3 regions of the Providencia sp. genome follow, and region 1 is predicted to be linked to each of the others. Evidence: predicted binding sites of a transcription regulator. Region 1 holds the regulator's gene; each other region holds the start of a gene.

What was found. The regulator CRP, encoded in region 1, controls carbon source genes, mostly activating them, when cyclic AMP is high. The targets are predictions, from matches to a motif close to ATGTGANNNNNNTCACAT.
Region 2: the regulator CRP is predicted to act here: its motif matches at 4,472-4,489, upstream of fadL (long-chain fatty acid transporter FadL).
Region 3: the regulator CRP is predicted to act here: its motif matches at 6,338-6,355, upstream of cdd (cytidine deaminase).

Annotation. Positions count from the first base shown of each region.
Region 1 is NZ_JBQDNB010000036.1:26,555-34,512, reverse strand. It holds gene ACTH6U_RS19580 (hypothetical protein) at 1-617, opposite strand, end outside; gene crp (cAMP-activated global transcriptional regulator CRP) at 930-1,562, opposite strand; gene ACTH6U_RS19570 (OsmC family protein) at 1,891-2,292, shown strand; gene ACTH6U_RS19565 (phosphoribulokinase) at 2,381-3,247, opposite strand; gene ACTH6U_RS19560 (YheU family protein) at 3,308-3,526, opposite strand; gene ACTH6U_RS19555 (hydrolase) at 3,520-4,506, opposite strand; gene ACTH6U_RS19550 (LysE family translocator) at 4,606-5,211, shown strand; gene murP (PTS N-acetylmuramic acid transporter subunit IIBC) at 5,322-6,791, opposite strand; gene murQ (N-acetylmuramic acid 6-phosphate etherase) at 6,819-7,733, opposite strand.
Region 2 is NZ_JBQDNB010000029.1:244-8,201, reverse strand. It holds gene fadJ (fatty acid oxidation complex subunit alpha FadJ) at 230-2,392, opposite strand; gene fadI (acetyl-CoA C-acyltransferase FadI) at 2,434-3,753, opposite strand; gene ACTH6U_RS17700 (YfcZ/YiiS family protein) at 4,012-4,308, opposite strand; gene fadL (long-chain fatty acid transporter FadL) at 4,664-5,914, shown strand; gene mlaA (phospholipid-binding lipoprotein MlaA) at 6,042-6,794, opposite strand.
Region 3 is NZ_JBQDNB010000006.1:194,934-202,891, forward strand. It holds gene htpX (zinc metalloprotease HtpX) at 1-545, opposite strand, end outside; gene ACTH6U_RS07535 (LemA family protein) at 651-1,211, opposite strand; gene apbC (iron-sulfur cluster carrier protein ApbC) at 1,439-2,551, opposite strand; gene metG (methionine--tRNA ligase) at 2,801-4,828, shown strand; gene ACTH6U_RS07550 (CidA/LrgA family protein) at 5,110-5,577, shown strand; gene ACTH6U_RS07555 (CidB/LrgB family autolysis modulator) at 5,577-6,272, shown strand; gene cdd (cytidine deaminase) at 6,462-7,349, shown strand; gene ACTH6U_RS07565 (hypothetical protein) at 7,506-7,958, opposite strand, start outside.

The sequences.
Region 1 (7,958 bases):
GGGTTTTCATTATTAATAGATGTTGAGTCATTAGCATCATTAGCAGTTAATGTATAAAAGTTAGGGTTATACCTCAATAAATTTGAATTTATGAAAGTTGGTTCATAATCAATATTTAATTCATTGTCTACTGGTTTATTTTTAAACGTCAAATGGTCATCATAGCCAGAGTCCCAAGTTAGAGATTTGTTTTTATTTATAAAATCTTTCCCTTCAAACTTTTTATAGGCCTCATTAAAGTTAATTGGTTTTTTATCAATTAACCTTCTGTTGTTATTATGTCCATTTATATCTTTTTTAGTAATGAATGGGCTAGTTGGAATTTTTCCATTTTGACTTAAATTCATGAATTTTGATTGTGATGCTTTAAAGTCAATGGAATCAATAATTACATTTTTATTCCTTTTTTGTCTGCGTACTGAGTTTTCATAACTACAGGGAATTGTTTTTTTCTCTATTAACGGGTTTGATTTCTGTGAGGGTGTGACGCTATTTATTTCTTCATAAGTAGATGAATGATTATTTGATTGAATACTTGTGTTGGATGCTGTTCCAGTGTTTTTTGAAGTATTTAAATTCTCATTATATCTGTTGAGGTTATTTATATTTATAATCATATATTTTCCAGTAATCTATTAGTTAATTAGTTATGCTAATTATAGATAAGGTAAAGACTTTGATGATATAAATAAACGATTATTTATTTCTATGTGTATTTACTATCCCTAATATATTATCTGAATAATATTATTTCTATATGTATTTACTATGTCTAATGCGCCGTGTAAATAGTATAACGAAATAATATTGATTTTATTTATACTCTTTAATTTAGGTATTTTTTTCATTCTAAAAAACAACCTTATATCAGTGATATAAGGTTGTTTTTAAATAGTAGCCTAGCCAATCAAGCTAGGCCAGAATATAAATTATCGAGTCCCGTAGACGACTATCGTTTTACCATGTGCAGATATCAGATTTTGATCTTCTAGCATTTTTAGGATACGACCGACAGTTTCACGTGAACAACCTACTATTTGACCAATTTCCTGACGTGTAATTTTGATTTGCATTCCGTCTGGGTGAGTCATAGCATCTGGTTGTTTGGCTAAATTTAACAGTGTTTGAGCAATACGTCCGGTGACATCTAGAAAAGCGAGGTTACCCACTTTTTCAGAAGTCGTTTGTAGGCGACTTGCCATTTGTGCAGAAAGGCGCATAAGGATATCAGGGTTAACCTGAATCAGTTGGCGGAATTTTTTATAAGATATTTCAGCGACTTCGCAGGCTACTTTTGCACGAACCCACGCTGTACGCTCTTGACCTTCTTCGAATAACCCAAGCTCACCAATGAAATCTCCTTGATTTAGGTAGGAGAGAATCATTTCTTTGCCTTCTTCATCTTTGATTAAAACAGCCACTGAACCTTTCACGATATAGTAAAGGGTTTCTGCTTTTTCACCTTGATGGATCAGTGTGCTTTTTGATGGATACTTATGAATATGGCAGTGTGACAAAAACCATTCAAGAGTAGGGTCTGTTTGTGGCTTGCCGAGAACCATTAGCGTTATCCTCTGTATGTTATTGCAGCCATTCAAAAAAGCGTGCTAGAAGGGCTGTCTTTAAAGTCACTAGCTTAGCATATTAGTTTACCTTATCTACTCTAATTAATACATGCAGCAGATATGAAGTAAGTTAATATCGACACTATAATATGATCAATTAAAACGTTGAGTCTTGATCTTAATCCTATCAACTAAGTATTGTTTGTAGCACATTCAATCCAGAAAGTCTCGCCTGTATCGCTTCAGCTAAATAAAGCTGATGTAATATTGGCTATATCTATGGAACAATGTGTTTCTGAAGATTATTTTTTCAAGGGGAATAACAATGGAAGCAAGAGTTAAATGGGTTGAAGGACTCTCTTTTTTAGGTGAGTCAGCATCTGGGCATCAAGTGATGATGGATGGAAATGCAGGTGACAAAGCGCCTAGCCCAATGGAAATGGTATTAATGGCCGCTGGAGGCTGTAGTGCAATTGATGTCGTTTCTATCTTACAAAAAGGCCGTAATGATATTATGGATTGTGAGGTGAAATTAACTTCGCAGCGTCGCGATGAAGCACCTCGTTATTTTACTCACATTAACTTGCACTTTATTGTAACAGGTCATGAATTAACAGAAAAAGCGGTTGAGCGCGCGGTTCAACTTTCGGCGGAAAAATATTGTTCAGTGGCGTTGATGTTAGAAAAAGCGGTTGAAGTGACACACAGCTTTGAAATTAAAAACTAATAATAAGTTTAATTTTTGCCTATTTATTTTAATAACTGATGCTTGTTTTATTTATTGGTAAGCATCAGTTATTTAGAACAGTGATAAGTTAATCTTGTTTTTGTGTAATTAACTTTTCAACTAATGGGGTCATAATTAGTTCCATGGCTAAGCCAAGTTTGCCACCGGGCACGACAATGGTATTTATTGCCGAAATAAATGAGCCGCTTATCATTGATAATAAATAGGGGAAATCAATCTGTTTGAGTCCGCGAAAACGGATCACAATAAAACTTTCATCTTGTGACGGAATCGCTTTGGCTGAAAATGGGTTAGAGGTATCGACGGTAGGGACTCGTTGGAAATTGATATGAGTGCGTGAAAATTGAGGCGTAATATAATTAATATAGTCTCCCATCGAGCGAACAACCGAGTCCATGACCGCTTCTCGAGAATGCCCACGTTCTGTTGTATCGCGGATTAATTTTTGAATCCATTCCAAATTCACAATAGGCACAACACCGACAAGCAAATCGACGTGCTGGGCGACATCGTGCTCTGGCGTGACTATTCCACCATGTAATCCCTCGTAGAATAAAACATCTGTGTTCTCAGTGAAAGGCTCCCAAGGTGTGAATATACCCGGTTGTAGGCCATAAGGAACTGCCTCATCGTAAGTGTGGAGATATTTACGCGATTGTCCGTGTCCTGTCTGACTATAATCGACTAAAGTTTGCTCTAAGAGTGCGAAGTCATTGGCTTCTGGACCAAAGTAGCTAATGTGACGCCCTTGCTCTCTGGCCTTGCGGATTGCCATATCCATTTCAGGTCGGGTATAGCGATGAAAGCTATCGCCTTCAAGTGTTGCGGGCTGAATGTTTAATTGATGGAAGATTTTACGAAAAGCTTGGCTGGTTGATGTTGTTCCAGCACCACTTGAACCGGTAACTGCGATAATTGGATGCTTTTTCGACATAGTGGTCTCCCTGCGTTGCGCTTTTGGCCACTATTTTAATAAACAGCGAACGAAGCGGGTTTACGGGCGGAATTGGTTGTTAGGCATGAAGTTAATTGATTCATGCAGTTCAGACCAGACTAGCACAATTTCGCCAGAAACTAACTGGCGTTTCACATCATCAACCTTATCTTGCAAGCTTTTTTCATGGCTTCCGTAATCAGTGCCTTCGCGTAACACATAGCTTTCTATTAGGTTATCAAGTGTTTCGGGGGCTAACTCTTGCCAAGGGATTAACATTGTTTTTTCTCATTTAAATAGGGTGCTAACCACTGCGGAATTCGTGTTTCTAACCACATTTGTGGCTTTCTAAAACTACCACCAACAAAACCAACATGGCCACCGTGTTCTGTCATTTGGTATTCAATGTTATGGGGTAAATGACTTAAATCAGGCACAACTTCGGGAGCCATAAATGGGTCGTCTTTAGCATGAATAATCAGCGTTGGTTTGGTGATTTGCGACAATTTTGGTAATGCGCTGCATTTTTGATAGTAATCCGTTGCATCATCAAATCCATGAATGCGTGCAGTAATGACATCATCGAACTCACGAATGCGTTTGAGTTGTTTCAGTTGCAATAAATTCAATGGTAAAGACCCCGGATAGCGCACCAATTTACGCGTTGCATTGCGTTTCAAACCATTCAATAAATAGCGCTGATAAAACTGTGAGAGACCTTTTTCCATGCGTAAAGAGCAGGCTTCTAGCATTAATGGTGCGGAGACAACTACCGCGGCGTCAAGGTCAGCATTCTCACCATTTTCAGCGAGATAACAGGCTAGCATGTTGCCCCCAAGCGAGTAACCGACCGCCGCTGTTGGCACATTGCCCCAAGTTTGTTTTAACCAATGTAAGAAATAGCGTGCATCACTGGTTTCACCTGAATGATAAATTCGGCTTTGACGATTAGGTTCACCACTACAACCTCGAAAGTGCATAACAACACCAAGCCAGCCTTGTTTTTGCGCACTTTCAAGCATTCCGTGTGCATAAGGGCTTTTAAAATTCCCTTCTAGGCCGTGAAAAATAACTAAGCGGGGCTTATGGCTTGCCAGCTCAGGTTTTTCACTCCAAGCGAGATCGATAAAATCGCCATCGGGCAATTCTAGTCGTTGCCAAGTCGGTTTGATTTTCGGCGTTCGACGAAAAATCCTTGGCAATAAGGTTTGGAGATGTGGATTTTTAGCCCAATTGATAGGACGGAAATTTTCTGACATAGCCTTATTTAATTTCTTAGAACTCTTGTGAGGCACATAACATACTGTTATTTTTTTGTGATGCAAGTGTGCAAGTTTAAGTTGAGGATTAGATTATAAATGACACTGGGGCTTATTTTTTCTCTTTTTACGTTTTTATTCATTGCGGCGGTGACACCCGGCCCTAACAATATGTTATTAACATCCAGTGCTGCCAATTCGGGTTTTCGTCGTAGTATCGCATTATTGCTAGGAATTATGCTTGGCATGCAATCCATACTTTATTTGTCTGCATTTGGTATTGCAGCGCTTTTGCTGTTATATCCAGCCATTCATGTGATATTAAAAGTAGCTGGTAGCATTTATTTGTTATGGCTAGCATGGAAAACAGCAACTGCGAATTATGCACCACTTAAGACAAATAGCGAAGCAGTAAAAAGCGTAACTTGGTATCAAGGGGGATTATTGCAGTTTTTAAACCCAAAAGCATGGATGATGGGTTTAGGCGCAGTGGGGAGTTTCAGCTTACCGGGGGAGCTTTTTACTGAGTCAATTATCATAATGAGTATTGCATTTATTATTGTAAATTTTGTTGCTGGACTGATATGGATGGGGTTTGGTTCTTTAATTGGACTGTTTTTACGCAGTCGCCGTGCATGGTTTATTTTTAATTTGGTGATGGGATTATTAACTGCACTGTGTGTTCCGTTGATTTGGTTGGAATAGAATGGTAACAGTAGGCTGAAATATACCTAAGTCATTATGCGGTCAATGTGAATGAATAAAACCTAAAAAGGCAGCGTAATAGCTGCCTTTAGTTAAAAACATTTTACGAATTAATCTAAATCGATATTCTTACTACCAAATAAATAAGTGAATAAAAATCCGCAGGCATAGGCCACTAAAATACCGCCAACATAGACTGCCATACCTGCAAGCACACCTTGTGCTGAAGTCATTAATGGAATTGCAATCAGTCCAGAAGGGCCAAATATAGTGTTAAGCCCAACAGGTAAGCCCATCCAAGCAATTAAACCGATAAAGAAACCACCGGCAGCACCACCTAAACACGCTGTGATAAATGGTTTAACACGAGGCAATGTAACACCATAAATTAATGGTTCACCAATACCTAAGAACCCTGGGAAAAGTGCACCACTAATTTGGCTGCGGATCACTGAGCCTTTTTTAGCTTTCATATAAAGCGCAAGTGCAGCGCCTACTTGCCCAGCACCTGCCATGGCAAGTATCGGGAATAGTGAGTTAAACCCTTGGGTTTCGACAAGCGCTACATAGACAGGGATAAAACCTTGGTGAACACCAAACATTACTGCAATTAAGAACAAACCAGCAAGAAGTGCAGTACCTATTGGATTACCATTTAAATGCATGAATAGCCATGACATGCCGTTAAATAACCAAACACCAATTGGCATGATGAAAATAAATGTCGCGGCTCCAACTATTAGTAATGTAATAGTTGATGTCAGAATAATATCAAGATTAGCTGGGATAATTTTACGTACTTGTTTTTCAACCCAAGCGCCGAAAATACAGGCAATCAAAATACCAATAATGTTGCCTCTTGGGTCGATATACCAGCCAAAGAAGTCTGTCATACCGGAGTAGAAGCCTTTAGTTGCAGCTGGGTCATAACCTAACAGAAATAATGCGGCAATAATGGCACCATTAACACCGCTACCACCAAAAGCTTTTTGTGCATTATAGCCAATGAGAATACCCATAAAGGTAAACAATCCCTTCCCGAATACGGCCATATAAGCGATTAAACTTTTTAGCCAACCAAGTTGTTGGGAGTCGGGCGGAAATAGATTCTCATTTGCGAGGAGCAAGCTTAACAGCGAAGCGAGTCCCATAAGCAAACCTGCGCCGATAAAACCGGGGATCAATGGCGTAAAAATAGTCGCAAATTTGGATAGAAAACGATGAACTGCACTTGTTTGTTTCTTTTTTAATTGTTGTTTGTTTGCTGAGGCTATCTCATTAAGATCTTGTGTTGGAGCTGACGATGCGATATCTGCATCTTCATCATTTTCAATAATATGATTCATTAGGTCAGCGGCAGTTTGTGCTTTTCCTGGGCCGAGTACGATTTGTAATTGCTCATCACTTTCAATTACACCGAGTACACCAGGAACCTGTTTTATTGCAGCTTTATCGACAAGTTGGTCATTGTTTAATGTCAAACGTAAGCGAGTCATGCAATTACCGCATTGCTTGATATTATGACTACCGCCAACTAGTTGCAGGATCTGCAGCATCATTTCTTTTGTTATTTTAGCCATGCTTTTTATCTCATCTCATTGCGCACGTTAGGCGGTGGATTTAGCAATATTGAGTGCAGTACGAATAAAACCTTTGTTGTTACTGAGCAATTGGCGTGCCTCATCTGCATTTAAGCCTGATAAGATCATTAAAATTGCTGTTTTACAGTGTCTATCACATTGTTGTAATGCAGATTCAGCGGCTTCTCTATCACATTCAGTTGCCTCCATCACAATCTTAGTTTGTCTCTCAATTAATTTGGCATTAGTGGCTTCAACATCAACCATCAAATTACCAAATACTTTTCCAATGCGGATCATGGCACCGGTAGTAATCATGTTCAGTACCAATTTTTGTGCGGTGCCGGCTTTCATTCGTGATGAACCTGTGACAACTTCAGCACCAACTACCGGTGTAATGGCGATATCTGCGGCATTAGAAACCGGACTGTTTGGATTACAACTAATTGATGCAGTGATTGCGCCAATTGAGCGAGCGTAGGCCATAGCGCCTAAAACATAAGGTGTGCGCCCACTTGCGGCAATGCCGACTAAAATATCTTTATTGCTAAAATGGATATCTTTTAGGTCTTGCACGCCCATTTCGGGTTTATCTTCGGCATTTTCTACAGCACGAAAAATAGCTTGATGACCACCTGCGATTAAACCAATGACTTGTTCATGAGGCGTACCAAACGTTGGTGGGCACTCACTCGCATCTAATATACCTAAACGACCAGAAGTACCAGCACCTGAATAAATTAGTCTGCCACCGCTTAAAAAGGCGTCGGCGACTTTATCAACGAGCTGAGCAATTTCAGGTAATACTTTTTCAACGGCGAGAGGAACTTGCTTATCTTCATTATTGATAACTTGCAGCATCTCAAGAGTGGAAAGTTGGTCAATATTGGTGCTCGCCTGATTACGGCTCTCAGTTACCATTTTACTTAAATCAATGGTCATAAAAAATTGCTCCTAAATCTATTAATGTGGCAATATTAAGGAATTATTTATTCCTTTGGTGTGATTTCGATCACGGTGCTATCTATTCTGATTTGTCAGTATGGAAGAATATTTTTTAAATAGTAATGGTGATTTTTTTTATTACTTATTGAATATGAATGATTTTAAATAAGTAATGAGCTTGTTATTAAAGGAATAATTTATTTTTTATTTTCAACAATAATT
Region 2 (7,958 bases), on a different contig from region 1:
GATTCTGCAATAAACCACAGATAAATAAAATGACTTGCATTGTTTTTTGCTGAAATTTTTTATTAATATCTTTCGTCAGTATTTTACACTTACGGCTAAACTAGACTTTTACTCGAAAAAACATCACAAAAAAAACCTGATAACCCAAGTGAATGTAACAAATGAATGCACTAGGGTATCAGGTTTTCCACTGAAACTAAAATAGCAAGCTTATTGGCTATAACCCGACTTATTCACGCTGAGTGGGATAAAAGGTTTGGTTATCTTTAGCCATTTGACACAATAAATCACAAGGTGAAAATTTTTCACCGTGGCTTTTAGCTAAGGCTTGCATTGTCTCCACTGTTTTAGCAATACCTAAACTATCCATATACCTAAAAGGACCACCAAAAAATGGCGGAAAACCAATACCAAAGACCGCACCGATGTCGCCATCTCTTGCACTGCGAATAATTTTTTCATCTAAACAACGTGCCGCTTCATTTAACATCAACATGACACAGCGCTGTGCAATATCTGTTTTACTCAATTTATTATCAGGTTGAACACCAATTAATGCGTAAATTCGTTTATCCACCTGCCGTTTTGGTGCCTTTTTCCAAAATAACAGTTTTGAACTTGTATGGCCGTACTCATAAAAACCTCGGCCATTCTTTTTTCCTTTCCTGTCGTCATTAATCACTTTGTCTAAAGCTTCTGGTGCCTTAAATCTATCGCCAAAACGCGCAACAAGAATAGGTAATATTTTGGTGCCTACATCAATCCCGACTTCATCGAGTAAATTAAAGGGACCAACAGGAAAACCGAAACTGACCAATGCACTATCGATATGTTCAATCGACTCACCCTGTACAAGGCATTGAGTTGCCTCACATAAATAAGGCGCTAATATTCGGTTCACATAAAATCCAGCATCATCACCAACCACAATCGCCGTTTTACCTTGACGCTTAGCAAAAGCAACTACAGTGGCAATTGTCGTGTCATCTGTATGTTTATGAGGAATAACTTCCACCAACGGCATTTTATCTACAGGACTAAAATAATGCAGACCAATAATTTTTTCAGGGTATTTAGCTTGTGCAGCAATTTGATGAATAGGTAATGACGATGTATTTGAGGCAAAAATAGTCTTCCCATCGGATATTTGTTCTATTTCAGCGACCATTTTTTGCTTCAATGCTAAATCTTCAAAAACTGCCTCAACAACAATATCTGCTTTTTCAAAACCTTGGTAATTCACAGTTCCCGATATTTTCGACATTATTGCCGCTCTTTCACGAGCAAGTAATCGCCTTTTTGATACTCGTTGAGTGAGCAGATCCCAGCTATAACGTAATGCCTGAGCCACGCCTTTATCCGAAATATCTTTAATACGAACAGGCAATTTTCCTTGGGAAGCACTGATATACGCAATTCCACCGCCCATCAAGCCACCGCCAAGAACACCAACTTGCTGAATATTTATCGGTTTTGCTTTAGAACCTGTTTCATTTTTAAGAGAAGTCACGGCAAAAAATAAACTGCGTAATGCGGCAGATTCAGGAGTCATTACTAACTCGCCAAACGCTTTAGCTTCTTGGGCATAGCCCGCTTTCGCCCCGTTATTCATACCAGTTTTAACAACTTGAATAATTTTATCCGGTGCCGGATAGTGGCCTTTCGTTTTACTAAGTGCTTTTTGTTTTGCACTATTAAACACCTGATTACGCAATAGCTTGCTACTCAATAAGCGCTGTTGCCAATGAATAACAGGTCTCTTTACACCACCTTTTTTAGCCAACTGCACAGCCACATCTAATAAAATGGATTCAGGTACAACATCATCAACTAAACCTATTTTTAGTGCCTGTTTTGCTCTTAATTGCCGACCCGTTAGCATTAAATCAAGTGCATGAGGAATACCGATTAAGCGAGGTAGACGCTGCGTACCACCTGACCCCGGTAATAAACCTAATTGTACTTCAGGCAAACCTAATCGAGTTTTTTCGTCGTTTGAACAAATTCTTGCATGGCAAGCCAGCGCCAGTTCTAATCCACCACCAAGGCAAGCACCATGAATTGCGGCAATAATAGGGAGTGGATAATTATCTATTTTATCAAACAGTAAATGCCCTTCTTTTGAAAGTTCACTTGCTTGCTCTTTATTTTCACAGTTAGCAATCATGCTGATATCAGCACCGGCGATAAAATTATCTTTTTTACCCGATGTAATAACCAAGCCTTTAAGACCCGAGGTTGATTGTGCCTGCTGTAAAATAGCCAAAAATTGCTCTGCAAACTCCGCTTTCAGCGTGTTCACTTTTTCATTTGGCACGTCAATGAAAATCACTCCGACATTTTCGTTGTAAATTTCTAATCTAAACGCGGGTTGACTAGCTTTTGTATCCATTTCACTAGCAGTTTCAACCTCTATAGCAGAATGTTGTTTCATTATTCCACCTCCAAGATCATCGCTGCACCTAAACCACCCGCAGCGCAAGCCGTTGTTAACCCAAAACCACCACCACGCCGGCGCAGCTCATTTAATGTTTGCGTTACCATGCGGGCTCCCGTAGCAGCAAATGGATGCCCATAAGCGATTGAACCACCTAATACATTAAATTTATCCATATCGATGTCACCAATCGCTTGTGTTAACCCAAGTTTCTCTTGAGCAAACTTGTGGCTTGAAAACATTTGAACGTTTGCCAATGTTTGAGCTGCAAATGCTTCATGCATATCAATCAAAGTTAAATCTTGCAGTGTCAGCCCTGCGCGTTTTAATGCAATTGGCGTCGCGTAGGAAGGGCCTAGCAGCATATCTTCCCACACATCAATGGCAGAAAAGGCATAGCTTCGGATGTAACCTAGCGGTGTATAGCCAAGTGCTTTTGCTCTCGATTCTGTCATCATCAATACCGCAGCAGCACCATCAGTAAGCGGTGTACTATTTGCTGCGGTCACACTTCCATGTTTACGGTCAAAAGCCGGTTTTAATTTCGCATAGGAAGATAAAACTGAATTGCCTCTTATTGTATTATCTTGAGAAAAAGCTTGCTTAAATGGTGGCATATAAGCCGTCATGACTTCTGACTCCAACACCCCGCTATCCCAAGCTTTGGCCGCAAGTATGTGTGAGCGATGCGCTAATTCATCTTGCTCTTCTCGACTAATATGATAACTTTTTGCCATCTGCTCGGCAGTATCGCCCATTCGCAATCCAGTAGAATATTCAGCCACACCTGGCGCAACAGGCAATAAATCTTTTAAGCCTAATTTTGAAATTAAAGATAACTTTTGCCCAAGACTTCTCGCTTTACTTAACGATAATAATGTCGCGGCTAATTTCTTTGAAACACCAATAGGCAGTACCGAGGATGAATCTGCTCCGCCAGCAATACCGATTGAAATATCACCAACCATCATACTTTGAGCCACATTAACAATGGCTTGGAAACTGGTTGCACAGGCTCTAGAGACACTATAAGCATCGGTTGATACGCTCATACCCGTGCCCAACACAATTTCTCTGGCGATATTTGGCGCTTCTGGCATCTGCACAACTTGCCCAAACACTAATTGTTCAATCAAAGATTTATCTAAATCACTACGACATAACAGCTCAGCGACAACTGCCTTACCTAAATCAACGGCAGCAATCCCTTGATAAGCAGTCGCTTGTTTTGCGAAAGGCAAACGTAATCCGCTAACAATAGCGATTCGTTCCTTTGCTGTATAAGTGCTTTCGCCATGTTGGGAAAGTTGATTCATGGGCGCTCCCGCTAAAAGAAAAAATGAAAATTAAAATTGTTTTCTTCAATACTGACCCGCAGAGGTCTGACCTGTACTGATTGTTAACATAATCTTCACAATTATCAAATAGCGTTAATGAAAAATGGGAGCTCGCACGCAACTTAAAGTGAAATAAAAATAGAGGTAAGAAATTATTAAGAAAGGGGATATAAAAAACCCTTTTATCTGGGGATCTGAATTGATAAAAGGGTTATTAGCGGCAATTCAATCGTTTGATTAACGAAGTCCTAACTGAAAAATCAGACTTTCTGCTTCACAAGCAAAATTAAAATCAGCAGTGAGTTCAACACCACCTTCAACAGCCTTGAAGGAATGGGTAATTACACAAGGTTCTGACTCAACAGATTTCGCTTTATCTGTGAGTGTTTTCAACATGGAATCTGCCTCACCTTGTGTTGCGAAAACATGCTGATACGATGCTGTGCAGTCTTTATTATCTAAGACTGTACCTACATCAACACAACAGCAAGCAGCTGTTTCTTCCGCACTACAACGGTTAATCGCATCAGTCATCGTACTCTCCAAATAAACAAACTGTTAAGTGGCTATCATAACGCTGAAAAAGTAGTAAAAACCAGTGTGCATCAATATTTATTGCAAACAATCCAACATAAGTTTGATCTGACCCCGTACATGGTCTTTTATTGTACTTTAATCTTGGTTTTATGTTGTAATTTTGTTAAATACATCGCATTTTTGAAAACAAGGTCACAATAAACACAAAACATACTTGCAACATATTAGGTGGTCAGACCTATACTCTAGTAACTGGTCTGATTTGTCATAACGACATCCGACCCTACAATTCTGCGCTTCTTGCGATAAGAAGTCGCTTTATTTAAATAAAACATACAAGAGGGTTTTGGTCATGAGCCAGAAAAACCTGTTTAATCGATCAGCTTTAGCAATAGCAGTGGCAATTATCTCCTCCAACGCAAGTGCAGCTGGTTTTTTGCTTAATGAATATTCCACTTCTGCATTAGGACGTGCATTTTCGGGAGCAGGCGCAGTTGGCGATAACGCAAGTGAAGGGAGCCGTAACCCTGCGGCAATGATGTTATTCGACCGCCCAGCACTTTCAGTCGGCGCAGTTTATATTGACCCAACGGTTGATATTAAAGGCCGCGACAATGACATGTTTACAGCCAATAACATCGCACCGAATGCCCTTGTTCCAAATGCGCATTTTATCTTCCCAATCAATGATAAATGGGCTGTGGGTACATCGATGACCACTAACTTTGGTCTCGCTACTGATTTTAGTAAAGATTATGCAGGCGGCCTTGCTGGTGGTAAAACTGACCTAAAAACAGTTAACTTGAACTTAAGTGGTGCTTATCGTCTTAATGATAATTTTAGTTTTGGACTAGGCGCTAATGCAGTCTATGCTGATGCTGAAATTACTCGTCACCTCGGTGCTGCCTCTCCTTCAAGACCAAGTACAACAGCGGCTAAACTTAAAGGTGATGATTGGGGTTATGGCTGGAATGCTGGCATTTTGTATGAAATTAACCAAGATAACCGTTTAAGTTTCACTTACCGCTCAAAGGTAAAAGTCAAATTTGAAGAGGGTAAATTCTCAAGTGATCTACCACCATTATCTGGTAGTACCGTTAAAGGAAAATTAGACCTTAACTTACCTGATGTCTGGGAATTTTCTGGCTATCATAAAGTCGCGCCACAGTGGGCTGTACATTATACTGCGGCCTATACTGGATGGAGTACGTTTAAAGAGTTAACGGCTTATCAAAAAAGCAATGGAAAGGAATTATTCCACAAACCTGAGCACTTTAAAGATGCTTGGCGCTTAGCGCTAGGTACTACCTATTTCTATGATGATAATTGGACCTTCCGTACGGGTATTGCCTACGACGAAAGCCCAGTTCCAGCTAAATATCGTTCAATCTCAATTCCTGATCAAGACCGTTACTGGTTAAGTGCGGGTTCAACTTACGCCTTTAATGAAAATGCGTCTGTCGATGTCGGCATTGCTTATATGTATGGTAAAAAAGTTAATATTAATGAAAGACTTAAAGAAGATAGCCCAGCTACAATGACACACTTTAAATCTGAAGGTTCTGCGTGGCTATATGGCGTGAACTTTAACTATACATTCTAAGATATTAGCCACTACAGTAGGCTTTATTCATTGCTATATCAGGGGAAATTATCCCCTGATATCATTCACTGCACATTACATGATGTTTGAATACAACAGAGTAATACAGTCTCACTCTATTATATTATTAATCTATAGAATCTAAATCCCCTTGAATCGCCGCTGCATTCGGATTTTCAACCGCTTCTAATACTCCGCCATTAGCGAGGAAATCATTACGTTGGAAATAAGCCTCACGCAACATTAAATATGGGTCAGATGAATTTCTGAGTAAACCATCGGAGTCTAACAGTCTAGAACGCGTTTCTATTCCTTCAAGTGCCCATTTACCGGCTGACATCCAAAAAGTTAAATAGCTCAGCATCGGATAGAGTCCATCAACAAGGTCGCCCCCTTGTTCACGCACTGTAGCACTTCCATAGCCGGGTAAGACAACGTAAGGACCATAACCAACGTCATAGTAACCAAGTGTATTACCAAAGCGCTTAGGCTCTTCTTTCGCTAGTTGTGGGTTTGCCATTGAAGCGACATCAATCAACCCACCCATACCAAATACGGTATTGAGGAAAAAGCGATTAAAATGTTTAAACCCTTGGGTCACTTCACCACGAGCAAAACTGTTAAGCATACTCGCAGGCTCTTCAAGGTTAACAAAGAAGTTAGTTAATCCATTTCGAGCTGGCATTGGGACATAGTCTTTCCAAGCAACAGCTACAGGCCTCAAGACATAAGGGTCTAAGACGTTGTAGTTAAAGTTGAACATGGCTCGGTTAAAACCTTCCAGCGGGTCTGAACGTTCTTGCGTTACAGGATCAATAGAACTAGCACAGCCAGCTATTAGCACCCCAGCAAGAAAAACGCTAGTCATTCGAAACTTCATCATCCTCTCCATTCCCTGTACCACCAGCCTCGGTACTTTCCACAGTTTTAACTTATGTGTTTTATAATAAAGCCAAATAGAATTATTTGTTAATCGTTTTGAGTGATCCAACAATCCATATCTACTAATTATAACCTATTTAATTATATATTTATTATAAGAATAATGACTAATAAGTACAAAAATAGCACAACATATTAATATGTATCATAATATTAATTATGATTATTTATCAATAAGTTACTAAACAGAGGTATCCATGGCGATGAAAAAAGCGATATTATTCTCATTATCTGACATTACTAATCATCCAGCAAATATCTAAAGAAAATCAATAAATTAACCAATTGATTTCATCAAAAACCAGTCTATTAATTCACTTTATTACCGAATAGAACAATGTGTCTTTTTATGCGCTATTTTCATAATAGATAACGTATCACGGTTTAAAAAAACTTAACTATCAACAAACAATAAGAATAATCACTCACTAATTATTCATATAGTGTCATTGATATAATGATTTAGTCACTCACGATTCAAAAAATTAATAATTAACTGTTTTTTATATGTTTTTCAGCTAACCATTACATGACATAATCAACCGTTCAGTCCCATTTTTGAATAAAAAACAACCTAAAAAATACTTTTTTTAGTATAAACAGAAGAATTTTAGCGTAACAACTTGATTCAATTAGATGTGACCAGTAAAATGCCCCACTCTGCTTGCCATTTCGCATTTATGTCCCCTTAGTTAAATGGATATAGTTAATAAAACAATCAACAGATTGAATTTATTGAGTTTTAATTAACTCAAGCACTAGGCAAAGTACACTATTATGTACACAACCTAAAAAGCAACCCCAAAATCTCTCTCATTTTTGTGTCACAATTTTGGCACAGCTTGCCACAACCCATCTCAATCGTAATTACTACTTTTACGACCAATCCTGATATACCCCCTCATCACGTTCAAATAAAATATGACCTCAACTCAGAGGTCACATGAACACAACTCAATTGCTTTTACTTGCACTAAATTGCATCAATGAAAATAAAGAACCAACTCATTTAGAGCAATCGTACATATACGTTTTTTACTGTACTCAAATTGTAGATATGAAGCTGACTATTAATGATTTCATTACTCAATTACAGATAAAC
Region 3 (7,958 bases), on a different contig from region 1:
TATAAAGTGAGCTTAGAATCACCATGAATAATATGCCCGACTTCATGGGCCATTACCGCTTGAACTTCTTGGCGATTTAACGATTGTAAAAGACCACGAGTGACACCAACGAGACCATTTTTTGAATTCCAACCCGCAGCAAATGCATTAGGTTCATCACTTTCTAAGATATACAACCGCGGTATATAACCTAATGTTGCACTTAAACTTAGCTCTTCTAAAATGTTAATTAGCTGTTTTTCTTCAGGTGTACTAGCATTTTCTAAGGTAATTTCTTTGGTATCCATACCTGCCAACATCATTTTATGACCTCTAAAATGAATATAAATAAGCCCAAGAAAGGTCAATGCTAAAATAATAAAAGTCGCCATAGGCAGTTGTTGGAAAGTGATAAACGCTAACATATTATCTAATAGGTCAATGCGCTCATCAGGATGTGTTGCCGAATCAGCAAGCAATCCAATAATCAGCATCAACAATATATAACTCACAACGACTAATCGTGTACGAATGTTGTTTTTACGTATAACGTTTCTAAAATCCATAAACAATCCTGTCATCTGAAGACATTTACTATCGAGATGCAAAAATGCATCTCGATTTTAACCTGTATTGCTAATTATTTTTCGTCATTTAGATGAGGCATTTAGTTAGTCGAAATTAATACGGCGAGACTCTTCCGTTTTAATCGTTTCTTCATCAAGACGCCAGTATTCTTTAGAGATTTTTAAACTAGGAATTATGCCAACAATAATGGCGGCTGGCATAGACGCAATATACGCATTATACGTTTCTAACGCGCGATTATAACCACGTTTAGCAAATGACAATTTATTTTCAGAAGAGATAATCTCTTCTTGTAAATTGGCCATAATAGCGTCTGATTTAAGCTCAGGATAAGCTTCTACCGCCACATTAATCGCACCACTTGTCACCATTTTTGACAACGCATTTTCAGCTTCGCGAGCGGTATCACCCGTTGCGTTTTGTGCCTGTGTTCTCAGCTCTGTAATTTTGCTGAAAACCTCAGTTTCGTGACTCAAATACTTTTTAACTGTTGCCAACAAGCTATCAAAAACTTTTCCGCGGCGATCTAATTGGACGGAGATCTCTGTCTCGCTCGAAACAACAGCTTCACGTAATGCAACAATGCGATTATAAAAATAAATAACAATCAGCACTAACACGACAATAAAAATTAAAAATTTCATAATCACCTTTTAGGCATTCGCCATAGGAATAAAATTTGTTATCAATATTTATTGATACAAGCATCTATAAATAAGTTCATAGGCACATTCTACCCATCATCGGGAAATAAAGAAACAATCGAGAAATAAATCAGAAAAGAGGTAAAACAAGAAGAAAAATGACATCAATAATAAAAGAGGCTATCTGAAATAGCCTCTACCAATCTCTATACATTTAAACTATTTATTTAAACTGCACGAAAAGAGATCTCAGTCGGGATTTTATCCCCTTCCCAATACATTAATGCAGAAATACCAGAAGCAATTTCACGATATATATCCGCAAACTCACCTTCAGGATCACGCATTACTGTTGGTTGTCCACGGTCAAGATCTTCACGCAAAGAGATATGCAAAGGAACTTGCCCTAACAATTTAGTATTGTATTTCTCTGCGAGTTTTTCAGCACCGCCAGTCCCGAAAATAGGCTCAACATGCCCACAGTTACTGCAAATATGTGCGCTCATGTTTTCGACAACGCCAAGTACTGGCACATTGACTTTTTTAAACATGACAATCCCTTTCATCGCATCCACTAGTGCAATATCTTGCGGAGTGGTCACAACAATAGCGCCCGTTACAGGAATATTTTGAGAAAGTGTTAGCTGAATATCACCAGTACCCGGAGGCATATCGATAACTAAATAGTCTAAATCAGGCCATAAAGTATCTTGCAACATTTGCATTAATGCTTTGCTCGCCATCGGGCCACGCCATACCATCGCGTTATCGTCAGTGACTAAATAACCAATCGAGTTAGTGGCGATGCCATATGCCATAATTGGTGCCATATGTTGGCCATCAGGTGATGATGGACGTTCAAGCGTGGTACCTAACATATTTGGAATTGATGGACCATAAATATCAGCATCCAGAATACCAACTTTAGCACCTTCTTGAGCGAGCGCTAATGCCAAGTTAACGGAAGTGCTGGATTTCCCCACACCACCTTTACCAGAACTTACCGCTAAAATATTACGAACGCCCTTAATGCCGGCTAAATCGTTCGCACGTTTTAGGGTAGTGATATCATGGCGAAGCTTCCACTCAACGGCGTGAGCACCAGTAAGCTGTTTCAATTCTGCCGTTTTTTCGCTGATTAGTGCTTTAAATGGCCCTTTCCAAACGAATGGCATAACTAATTCGACATGCAGCACATTGTCCAACATAGCACAGTGGTGTAACGCTTTGATTGAAATCAGATTACGCTGTAGTGTTGGGTGTGTAAATGAAGCCAAAACAGTGGAGACTTGTTCAGTCAGCAGTTCTGGTTTGTTCTGCTCGGGAGATTTATCGCTCATCCCTGCTCCTTTATTTTATATTTTTAAACTATTTTAAACTACTTTTTAACTCTATTACTTTTACTATGATTAATCATAACAGAGAACATAAAAAATAGTGACCGCCAAGCTAACTAAAAACCACTAAGTGTAAAAAATTTCTTTTCTTTTTCACAATAATTACCGATTAATATTGTATTACCCTAGCGACATCAGTTTTGATGAGTTAACATCAAAGACCCTTATAATAATGGAAGTAAGAAAGTTACTATGTCTCAAGTCGCGAATAAACTACTGGTAACCTGTGCGTTACCCTATGCTAACGGTTCAATCCATCTCGGTCATATTCTGGAGCACATTCAGGCTGATATTTGGGTCCGTTATCAGCGAATGCGCGGCAAAGAGGTTCATTTCATCTGTGCTGATGATGCGCACGGAACACCAATCATGCTTAAAGCTCAACAACTGGGTGTTTCCCCAGAAGATATGATTGCCGAAATGAGCCAAGAGCATCAGAACGATTTTGCTGATTTCGCCATTAGTTACGATAACTATCACTCGACTCACAGTGAAGAAAATAAAACGTTAGCGGAACATATTTATACACAGTTGAAAAATAATGGTTTTATTAAAAACCGTACAATTTCTCAACTGTATGACCCAGAAAAAGGCATGTTCCTGCCAGATCGTTTCGTCAAAGGTACTTGCCCAAAATGTAAGTCAGAAGATCAATACGGCGATAACTGTGAAGTCTGCGGCGCAACCTACAGCCCAACAGAGCTTATCAACCCGCGCTCTGTGGTTTCGGGTGCGACACCTGTTATGCGTGATACTGAACACTTTTTCTTTGATTTGCCTGCATTTAGCGACATGCTACAAGCATGGACTCGCTCTGGTGCCCTACAAGAGCAAGTCGCTAATAAAATGCAAGAATGGTTTGAGTCTGGCTTACAGCAATGGGATATCACCCGTGATGCGCCTTATTTTGGTTTTGAAATTCCAGATGCGCCGGGTAAATACTTCTATGTATGGCTAGATGCGCCAATCGGTTACATGGGTTCATTTAAAAACTTATGTGATAAACGTGGCGACTTAAGCTTTGATGAGTTTTGGCAGAAAGATTCAAAAACAGATCTTTATCATTTTATCGGTAAAGATATTGTTTATTTCCACAGTTTATTCTGGCCTGCCATGCTTGAAGGCAGTAATTACCGTAAACCAACCAATATATTTGTTCACGGATATGTCACGGTTAATGGCGCTAAAATGTCTAAATCGCGCGGTACATTTATTACTGCTCGCTCCTATTTGGATCATCTCGATGCTGATTGCCTGCGTTATTATTATGCCGCTAAGCTTTCTTCACGCATTGATGATATCGATTTAAATTTAGAAGATTTTATTCAGCGCGTAAACAGCGATATCGTCAACAAAGTCGTCAATCTAGCCTCACGTAATGCTGGCTTTATTACAAAACGTTTTGATGGCAAGTTATCCGCCAAATTATCTGAACCTGAGCTGTATCAACAATTTATTGATGCTGCACAAACCATTGGTGATGATTATACTAACCGTGATTACGGCAAAGCTATTCGTGAAATCATGGCATTAGCTGATATTGCTAACCGCTATATTGATGAGAAAGCACCTTGGGTGGTCGCAAAACAAGAAGGTAAAGACCAAGAACTACAGGATATTTGCTCTATGGGCATTAACCTGTTCCGTGTATTAATGACCTATTTAAAACCCGTTCTGCCAGGTCTAACTAAACGCGTTGAAGCTTTCTTGAATGTTGAATTGACTTGGGATTCTATCAACTCACCGTTATTAGACAGCCATGTAGCGCCGTTCAAAGCGTTATTTAATCGCATTGAAATGTCTAAAGTGGAAGCGATGGTTGAAGCCTCAAAAGAGAGCATTAAGCCCATCTCAACACTGACAGGCCCACTTGCTGACGACCCGATTCAAGAGACAATCACCTTTGATGATTTTGCAAAAATTGACTTACGTATTGCATTAATTAAGCAAGCTGATTTTGTTGAAGGCTCTGATAAGCTGCTAAAATTATTGCTTGATATTGGTGGAGAAACGCGCCAAGTGTTCTCAGGCATTCGTTCTGCTTACCCTGATCCTAAGCTGTTAGAAGGTCGCTTAACCGTCATGGTTGCAAACCTTGCTCCACGTAAAATGCGCTTCGGTATTTCTGAAGGCATGGTGATGGCAGCAGGTCCTGGCGATAACGATATCTACCTACTTAGCCCTGATAACGGTGCTCAGCCGGGTATGCAAGTAAAATAAATAACGAAACCCAATTGGGCATGCGTTAATAACTAAGTGAAAAGCGGAGAAACGATACTCTAAATAGTTTAAGTTGTATGTGAATAGTAAGCGAAGATATTCCAAGGTGCATAGAAATGCTATGTGACTCAGAAATCTGAAAATTAACTATAACCAAAGCAACTTGAAGTATGATGAGTATTCAGTTCTCCGTTTTTTTTTACAGCTTTTTTTTGTGATCCCTAGCACAATTACAAAGTTAATTGTATGATGAATGAATATAGAGTAACAGGACAAGTCTCATGTCATTTAAACAGGTGATGATAACTGGATGGCAATACTTGCGAGCTTTCGCAATTCTTTACCTCTGTCTTATTGTCGGAAACCTAATTTCTACACTTCTTCCATTCGCTATTCCCGGCAGTATTGTTGGTATGTTAATTCTGTTTATATTACTGGCATTCCAGATTGTTCCCGCACATTGGGCACAACCAGGCTGTAGTATCCTATTAAAAAATATGACAATACTTTTCGTTCCTATTGGGGTTGGGATCATGAATTACTATGATCTTTTAAGCCAACAAATGATCCCCATTTTAATTTCATGCTTAGCAAGCACACTCATTGTGATGATTGTCGTTGCCATCAGTTCTAACTATGTTCATAAAGAACGCCCAGTTGTTGGCGTAAAACCTGACGAAGTTTCACTCCCCCCTGAAGAGACCCTGTCTTCTGTTATCGATAATGATAAAACTAAGGGGAATGAATAATGTTAGAGCATATTTGGTGGTCACTGCCGCTCACTATTGTGGTGTTTTATCTTGCTCGTCTGCTTTCGATTAAATGCAAATTACCTGTGCTTAATCCTTTGCTCATTACTATTGCGGTTATTATTCCATTGCTTATTGTTACCAATACTTCTTATGAGCATTATTTTGCAGGTAGTAAGCTTTTGAATGATTTATTGCAGCCTGCGGTAGTAGCATTAGCGTTCCCGCTCTATGAGCAAATGCATCAAATTCGCGCACAATGGAAATCACTATTTAGTATTTGTTTTGCAGGTAGCCTTGTCGCTATGTTTACGGGTGCCGCGATTGCATTATGGCTTGGAGCAACACCTGATATTGCGGCATCTATCCTACCCAAGTCGGTTACTACTCCAATCGCCATGGCTGTCGCAGATTCTATTGGTGGAATACCTGCTATTAGTGCCGCCTGCGTACTTTTTGTTGGGATACTCGGTGCAATGTTTGGTCATAGTTTATTCGATGTCTTGCGGGTTCGTACACATGCATCAAGGGGATTAGCAATGGGAACCGCTTCTCATGCACTCGGTACTGCACGTTGTGCTGAGGTCAATTATATTGAAGGGGCGTATAGCTCACTGGCACTAATGACTTGTGGTGTCATCACATCATTAATTGCCCCATTTATATTTCCTGTCATTATTCATCTTTTTAGCTAAACTCATTAATAAGATAAATAAGAGCGATTACATATCCTCTTATTTATTCTTTAAACGATAAAAACATGAGATACATCTCTCATTTGTAATATTTGTTTCATTCATTTCATTGTAAAATAGACTTAGATCACATTTTGTTAGGTGACTAATTGAATAGAATGAGAGTAATTAAAATAGGGAGGGTAATTCATGCATTCAAGATTTAAAGCCGCTTGGTCCCAGCTTCCAGAAAAACTACAGTCTGTACTTAGGCCTATTATTGATCAACCTAATTTCCCAGCAATGCTAACCGCTGAACAAGTCAAACACATTAAAAATGAATGTGATTGTAATGATTCTGAACTTGCATTTTCACTCCTACCATTTGCCGCATCCTATGCGATTACCCCCATTTCTCACTTTTATGTAGGCGCAATCGCTTGCGGTGAAAGTGGTAATATCTACTTTGGTGCCAACATGGAATTTAGCCAAGTATCGATGGGACAAGTTATTCACGCAGAACAATGTGCAGTCACTCATGCATGGTTAAAAGGTGAGAAAAAACTGACTTCAATTACGGTGAACTATACCCCTTGTGGCCACTGCAGACAGTTTATGAATGAATTGCGTGAAGGTGGCAACATCATGGTTCATTTGCCAGAGCGTAAACCCGCAACCTTACATGAATATTTACCTGATTCATTTGGTCCAGCGGATTTAAATATCACCACACTGTTAATGGATACCACTGACCACGGCTATAAAACACCAAGCCGTGACAGATTATTATGTGCTGCTATTGAAGCCGCAAATCAATCTCATGCTCCTTATAGCGAGTCCCATTCTGGTATTGCATTGCAATTGAAAGATGGCTCTTTATTTACAGGGCGCTATGCTGAAAATGCCGCGTTCAACCCGAGCTTACCACCGTTACAAGCTGCATTGATCATGATTAATCTTGCAGGTAAAGATATTCATGCTATCGACCAAGCCACTTTTGTTGAAAAACAAGATGCTATTGTTAAACATTGGTGTGTAACTGAAAATACATTAAAAACATTAGGCTGCCAGCAAGTTGAGTTGGCTTATATCAATTAATTTAATGATTATTTAAAGTAACGGTTATTGCTGGAAGTTTGAATAAACAGCAATAACCGTATAGTTGCTATTAGACTTTAATTTTGTTCATAAAACCATTTACAAATAAAATGAACATCATAATAGCCCCCATAATTTTAATTAATAATTAACCTCTTAGTATATAAATTCATTAACCAGTTTTTCTGTTTCATTTATCGTGTCTTCTAATGTAATAACTAAAGGGATTTTTCGCATTTTCTCTAACCAAGCTTGGCTTTGTTTTCGTTTCATCGAGGCTGGCTGCGCAGCTTCTTCTTTCATATCTAGCCAAATACTAACAAATAGCTTTGATTCACCACTAAGTGATTTATTAGAAAAGCTATTTAATAGCTCGCCTATAATTTTCATTTGTTTATCTGTAGATAACACTTCAAATACATCTTTAAACAACCAACCTTCATATGGAATTCCTGAATTTAACCTCGCTTCTTTATTGATATTAATATATTCTTGATAGGTAATATCACCAATTGGAATATTATCACTTTCTTTACGATTTTTCATAACTCGGTCATATGCTAATTTCAGCTCATGTTGATACTTACTTCGTTTTTCACTAGTTAATGA